One region of the Leifsonella bigeumensis genome, then DNA from elsewhere that is predicted to be linked to it. Evidence: predicted binding sites of a transcription regulator. Region 1 holds the regulator's gene; each other region holds the start of a gene.

The links. The regulator HrcA, encoded in region 1, represses chaperone genes, less so after heat shock. The targets are predictions, from matches to a motif close to TTNGCACTCGNNNNNNNCGAGTGCNAA.
Region 2: groL (chaperonin GroEL) is a predicted target of HrcA. The motif match lies at 1,110-1,136, and genes of this name have one in related genera.
Region 3: ABD678_RS03455 (Hsp20/alpha crystallin family protein) is a predicted target of HrcA. The motif match lies at 1,156-1,182, and genes of this name have one in related genera.

The regions. Positions count from the first base shown of each region.
Region 1 is NZ_BAABAE010000003.1:774,478-776,742, reverse strand. Features, by position in the region: gene dnaJ (molecular chaperone DnaJ) at 1-545, opposite strand, end outside; gene hrcA (heat-inducible transcriptional repressor HrcA) at 563-1,585, opposite strand; gene ABD678_RS08805 (DUF4870 domain-containing protein) at 1,790-2,200, shown strand.
Region 2 is NZ_BAABAE010000002.1:245,024-247,288, reverse strand. Features, by position in the region: gene groL (chaperonin GroEL) at 1-1,064, opposite strand, end outside; gene ABD678_RS04125 (DUF3048 domain-containing protein) at 1,177-2,238, opposite strand.
Region 3 is NZ_BAABAE010000002.1:103,532-105,796, reverse strand. Features, by position in the region: gene ABD678_RS03460 (S8 family peptidase) at 1-987, opposite strand, end outside; gene ABD678_RS03455 (Hsp20/alpha crystallin family protein) at 1,233-1,661, shown strand; gene ABD678_RS03450 (heavy metal translocating P-type ATPase) at 1,699-2,265, opposite strand, start outside.

The DNA.
Region 1 (2,265 bases):
CCGTAGCCGCGGCAGGTCCCGCAGGGGCTCGAGGTCATCACATTGCCGAGGAGGCTGCGCACCGAGCGCTGGATCTGGCCGGTTCCCTGGCAGATGTCGCAGGTGACCGGCTGGGTCCCGGGTGCGCAGCAGGAGCCCTCGCAGGTCCCGCACACGACCGCGGTGTCGACCTCGAGGTCGCGTTTGATGCCGAAGATCACGTCGCCCAGCTCGACCTCGATGCGAAGCAGGGCATCCTGCCCTCGCTCCTTGCGGGACCGGGGACCGCTCGTGCGCTGGGCGGCGCCGAAGAAGGTCTCGAAGATGTCGCCGAAGCCGCCGAAACCCGCGCCGAAGCCGCCCTGCCCTCCGAGGTCGTACTGCTCCCGCTGCTGCGGGTCGGAGAGCACGTCATAGGCGTGCGTGACGAGCTTGAACTTCTCCTGCGCCTCAGCGCCGGGGTTCACATCCGGATGCAGCTCCCTGGCCAGTCGCCGGTACGCCTTCTTGATGTCCTCGGGCGTCGCCGTCCGCTCGACCCCGAGTACTTCGTAGTGGTCTGCCACTCAATTTCCCTTGCGTATCATTCCTCGCCGAGCAGGCGGGAGAGGTAGCGGGCGACGGCGCGCACCGCTGCCATGTTGTTCGGGTAATCCATCCTCGTCGGGCCGAGCACGCCGACGCGCGCGAACTCGCCGCCCGTCGAGGTGTAGCCGCTCGCCAGGACCGAGGTCTCGCCGAGCCCGAAGGCCGCGTTCTCGATCCCGATCCTCGTGGCGAGCCCGTGCTGGTCCGGCTCCATCTCGGCGAAGAGCCTGAGCAGGGTCACCTGCTCCTCGATCGCCTCGAGTACCGGGTAGATGCTCCCGCCGAAGTCCTCCGCGGTGAGTGCGAGGTTCGCCGCCCCCGCCATGAGCAGTTTCTCGCCACGGGTGGCGGCGACCTGCTCCCCCAGGCTTTCGACGATCTCCGCGACGAAGGCGCGCCGTACGGGCTGGAACGAGTCGACGATCCCCTGAAGCGCCACGGCGGCATCCGCCATGCCGAGACCGCCGAGCATCCCGTTGAGCTTGGCCCTCACCTCGCCGAGGAACGCCTCGTCGAGGGGCGCCTCGACATCGATGTGGCGCTGCTCGACCCGACCGGTGTCGGTGATGAGCACGATCATGAGCCGGAGGGTGCTGAGCGGCACGAGCTCGATGTGTCGGATGCGCGAGCGCCCGAGCGACGGATACTGCACGAGCGCGACCTGGTGGGTGAGCTGCGAGAGCAGGCGCACGGTGCGGGTGAGAACCTCGTCGAGATCGCTCGCATGGCCGAGGAAGGTCTCGATCGCCTGGCGCTGTGCCGTGGTGAGCGGCCGGAGGTCGGCGAGCTGGTCGACGAAGACGCGGTAGCCCTTGTCGGTGGGAATGCGCCCGGATGAGGTGTGCGGGGCGGTGATGAGCTCCTCCTCCTCCAGGAGCGCCATGTCGTTGCGGATGGTCGCCGCTGAGACGCCGAAGGCGTGGCGTTCGACGATCGACTTGGAGCCCACCGGTTCGCGCGAGGCCACATAGTCCTGGACGATGACGCGAAGCACGTCGAGACTGCGATCGGTAGCCATTTCCACGTCCTTCCCGGCTCTGGCACTCAAGTGCTCCGACTGCCAATGGTATCGCGACATACCACAAAGCAGGCGTTGCACCCACGGGGCAGGGGCAGTACCTTATGGGTGAGCTTGTGCCCTACCCTCCCATGAGGGGCATGCCAAGGCCGGCCCAGTCCGCACCGTCAGGCATCGGACTCGAACACCTGAAAGGCAAAGTTAATGACTGATCAAACTCCACCGGCCGCAGCGCCGCAGCCGGCGGCACCGTTGACGGCTGCCGAGGACAAGCAGTGGGCGATGTTCGCGCACTTCGGCGGAATCCTCTGGATCCTGCCGTCGCTCATCATCTTCCTCGTGTTCAAGGACCGCGGCACGCTCACCAAGCAGGAGAGCAAGGAAGCCCTCAACTGGCAGATCACCTTCCTGATCATCTACATCGCGTGGGCGATCATCAGCGCGATCCTGACCTCGGTCTTCATCGTCAGCGGGCTGTGGGGCATCCTCTGGATCTTCACCCTCATCGGATGGCTCATCTACCTCGCCAACGTCGCGTTCTCGATCATGGGCGGCATCAAGGTCAATGGTGGCGGCAGCTACCGCTACCCGGTCAACTTCCGGTTCATCAAGTAGTTTCATCAAGTAACTGCGAAGAGTTTTCTGGGAGAGCCGGGCCAGGTGCCCGGCTCTCCTGCTTT
Region 2 (2,265 bases), on a different contig from region 1:
TCGGTGTTCTCGATCTCCGCGCGGATCTGCTTGACACGGCCCGCGATGGCGTCGGCCTCGCCGGCGCCTTCGACGATCGTGGTCTCGTCCTTGGTGACGATGACCTTGCGGGCCTGGCCGAGCAGGTCGAGGGTGGCGTTCTCGAGCTTGAGTCCGACCTCCTCGCTGATGACCTGGCCGCCGGTGAGCGTGGCGATGTCCTGCAGCTGGGCCTTACGACGGTCTCCGAAGCCGGGTGCCTTGACGGCGACCGACTTGAAGATGCCGCGGATCTTGTTGACGACGAGCGTCGCGAGGGCCTCGCCGTCGACGTCTTCGGCGATGATGAGCAGCTGCTTGCCGCTCTGGATCACCTTGTCGACGATCGGAAGCAGGTCCTTGATGTTGGAGATCTTCGAGTTGACGATGAGGATGTACGGGTCCTCGAACACCGTCTCCTGGCGGTCGGGGTCGGTGACGAAGTACGCCGACAGGAAGCCCTTGTCGAAGCGCATGCCCTCGGTGAGCTCGAGCTCGGTGCCGAACGTGTTCGACTCCTCGACCGTGACGACGCCTTCCTTGCCCACCTTGTCGATGGCCTCGGCGATCAGGGCGCCGATCTCGGTGTCTCCGGCGGAGATGGATGCGGTGGCCGCGATCTCTTCCTTGGTCTCGATCTCCTTGGCGCCCGCCACGAGAGCGGCGATGACCTCGGCCACGGCCTTCTCGATGCCGCGCTTGAGGCTGATCGGGTCGGCACCGGCCGCGACGTTGCGCAGGCCTTCGCGAACGAGGGCCTGGGCGAGCACGACCGAGGTGGTCGTTCCGTCGCCGGCGACGTCATCCGTCTTCTTGGCGACCTCTTTGACGAGTTCCGCGCCGATCTTCTCGTACGGGTCGTCGAGCTCGATCTCCTTGGCGATGGAGACACCGTCGTTCGTGATCGTGGGGGCGCCCCACTTCTTCTCGAGCACGACGTTGCGACCGCGCGGGCCCAACGTCACCTTGACCGCATCGGCCAGGATGTTGAGGCCGCGCTCAAGGCCGCGTCGGGCCTCTTCGTTGAAAGCAATGATCTTTGCCATGTGTGTTTCTCGTCCCTCCCGGACGTCGTGAAAAGTGCAACACCTTTGGCACTCACACTAAGAGAGTGCTAAATGATTCTGGCACTCTACGACGGAGAGTGCAAGCGAGCCGCTACTGCTCCGCCGGGGCGACGAAACCGACCGAGCCGCCGGGCGGGATGAGTTCGAACCAGGTGTTGCCGGCAGCGAGTCGAATCGTCACCCCGTTTCCGTCGACGAGGCGAAGAGGATCCTTCTCGCCGCCCTTCGACCACTTGCCGTGAATGGTCGCCCCACCGCTGGAGACCCAGGCCTCCCCCGAACCGGTCAGGATCGTCTTCGGCACTCCGCGGTCGTCGACGACGTTGACGCGGAGCACGACGACGTTCGCGGCATTGAGCTGGTCTCCGTGACTGTCCTTGTCGACCTTGCCCTGCTGGACGCGCATCCAGCGCTCGGCCTCGGCATTCCACTTCCAGGTGCCGTAGAAGAGCGAAGAGAAACGGTACTCGACTGCGGCGGTCGGCTTGCCCTCCTTCGCGGCCGTCGAGGATGCCGCATCCAGCGAGTAGGCGAACTGCTGCTGGGGTGCGGCGAGGTCGGTGTGCTGGGCGAGAACCTCCCGCGCCTTGACGATGACGTCGTGCGGGCCCGGGCGGTCGCTCGCCCGGTAGAAGGTGTCGGCGGTGTCCGGCTGGCCGTGGATCGCGTTGTAGACGGGCGTCTGCCGCATGAGGTAGACGAAGCGCTGCTGTCCACCGGAGTAGCAGATGATCCCGCGGAAGGGGGAGACGATGGCCGGATCCATCGGCCGGATCGAGCGCACCGGTCCGAGCCGCTCGGGAATGTCCGACTGCCAGATCGCGACGTAACGGGTGATCCCGCCCTCGACCAGTTCCTCGAACAGCACGTCGGTGCGTTCGAGCCCGACCTGGGGCCTCGCGTCCCAGTGGTTGTCGATCTTCGCCGCGATGGAGGCGTGGTCGAGGGATCCGGCCGGTACGGTCGTCCCGCGCAGGGGCGCGAGCTCGGTCGGCGGCGGGGTCTCGTAGGTGGAGACGTAGGTTTCGGTGGGCGTGGGCTCCGGAGCCCTCTCGGGCGCGCATCCGGACAGCGCCACCGCACCGACGAGCACGGTCGCAAGCGCGGCGGATGCCCTCCCCAGGCGCCCGGGTGGGTTGCCGTTGAACGTCACCGGGACAGACTAGCGCCGCCCGGCCGC
Region 3 (2,265 bases), on a different contig from region 1:
CGTGGTCGGGTCCTGGCCGGTCCAGCACACCTTGTACGCCGCGATCTTCGCGGCCGGTGCGACACCGGTGATGGTGCCGAAGCTCACGCCGTCGATCGAGGCCGCGACATCCGGGTTGCCGGCCGCCGTGCTCGAGGTGTGCGAGCCGTGACCGTCGCCGTCGCGCGGTGAGAGGTACTCGCCGAGGTCGGTTCCACCGATGTTGCCGGCGCCGAAACCGTCGACGAAGTAGCGCGCACCGACGAGCTTCGTGGTGCAGTCGGCCGCCGTGAACTGCACACCCGTGACGCACTCGCCGGTGAAGGTGTTGCCGTCGCCCTTGGCGAACGTGATGGCGGACCCGGAGAGATACGGGTCGGCGCCCGGCGTCGTGCCGAGCGGGTCGCCGGCGAAGGACGGGTTCTCCGGCGCGATGCCGGTGTCGAGCATGCCGACGACGACTCCGGCGCCCGCGTTGCCCACGCCGCCGAGGGATGCCCAGACGCCATCCGGACCGTCGAGCCCGAGGAACGAGGTCGAGGGAACGGCGGCCACGTGACGCAGCTCATCCGGGGCCAGGGCCGCGACGTTCTTGTTCTGGGAGAGTTCGATCGCCTGCTTCGTGCTCAGGTGCGCGGCGAAGCCGTTGAGCGCGAGGGTGTACGAGTAGTCGATGGTTGCGCCGACCGAGGCGGCGACCGCCTTCTGCTGCTTCTTGAGATAGGCGGTGTAGCTCTGCACTGAGCGACGATCCGCCTTGAGCTGTTCACCTTCATCCGGCTTGGTCGGGGCGAAGCCGTCGACCCCGCCTTCGTAGGTTGCGGCCGAGGCGTCGACCAGGGTGACGATGTAACGTCCCGGTGCGAACGATGTCTGGCCGTGGCCGCCGATGGAGGTCGGGGCGGCGATGGCTCCGAGCGCAGGCCCTGTGATGAGACCCTGCGCGACGAGGCCGGACGCGATGAGTGCGCTGGTGGCGACTCCCGCGATGATTCTTCGAATGCTCACGGATGTGTCCCTTTCTGAGCAACATGGATGGATGCTGCAGTCGGGTCTGCGCTGGACTCACGTTAGACCCGGTCTACCCCCGTAGGGGTCACATCGTTACCATTCTGTGACCAAACTGTGCCCAGGCGGGATCGGCCTGCACCCTTCGCGCAGGGCGAACGCGAGGAGCTGGCACTCTCATGGGTAGAGTGCTAATTTCTTAATAGTTGAGTCAGACCGACTCAAGTATTGAAGGAGTGATGAACTTGGCCATGTACTTCGACCCGTTCCGTGAACTGGACCGCGTCGCCGCGAACCTGCTGGACGCTCGGCAAGGCCCCCGCCTCATGCCCATCGACCTGCACAAGGACGGCGATCTCTATATCCTGAACGCCGACCTTCCGGGCATCGACCCTGGTTCGGTGGACGTGGATGTCGACGGGCAGCTGCTCACGATCCGTGCTGAGCGCACCTCCCGCAGCGACGACGTCAAGTGGCTCGCCCACGAGCGCCCGAGCGGCTCGTTCCTGCGTCAGCTGAACCTCGGCGACGGAATCGACACCGAGCACATCAGCGCGAACTACGACAACGGCGTGCTGAGCGTCATGATCCCGGTGAGCGAGAAGGCGAAGCCGCGCAAGGTCGCGGTGCAGTCCGGCGCCGCGTCGGCCCCCGTCGAGGTCAACGCCGCCTGACGCTCACGATGCGGCGTTTCGCCGGTGGCGCCCTCGTTCAGACGAGCGCATCGCTGGCGGGACGCCGCACCGTCGTCTTCCGGGGACCAGGCGTGCTGCCGGGCAGGAGCGCACGGAGGGCGTTCAGGATCGTGATGAGGTCGACGACCTCCTGCAGCGCGGCGCCGATAACGGCGGGCAACCATCCGAAGGCAGCGGCGAGCATGAGCCCGACACTGATCGCGATGCCCAGCCAGATGCTCTGAAGGGCGATGTGCACTGTGCGCCGCCCGATCTCCACGGCATCCGCGACCCTCGACACGTCGTCGACCAGGATGACGACATCGGCGGATTCGCTGGCCGCCGTCGAGCCGCGCGCACCGAGCGCGATCCCGACACCCGCCACGGCCAGCACCGGTGCGTCGTTCACTCCATCGCCGACCATGATGACGGGCCGCGGAGTCGCCGAGCGGACGAGATCCACTTTGTCCTGCGGCAGGCACTCCGCGTGGACGTCGTCGATGCCGAGCTGCTCCGCGATCGGCCTCGCCGTCTGCTCCACATCCCCGGTGAGGAGGACGAAGCGCCGGATGCCGCTGCGACGCAGTCGCTCCAGCGTCTCCGG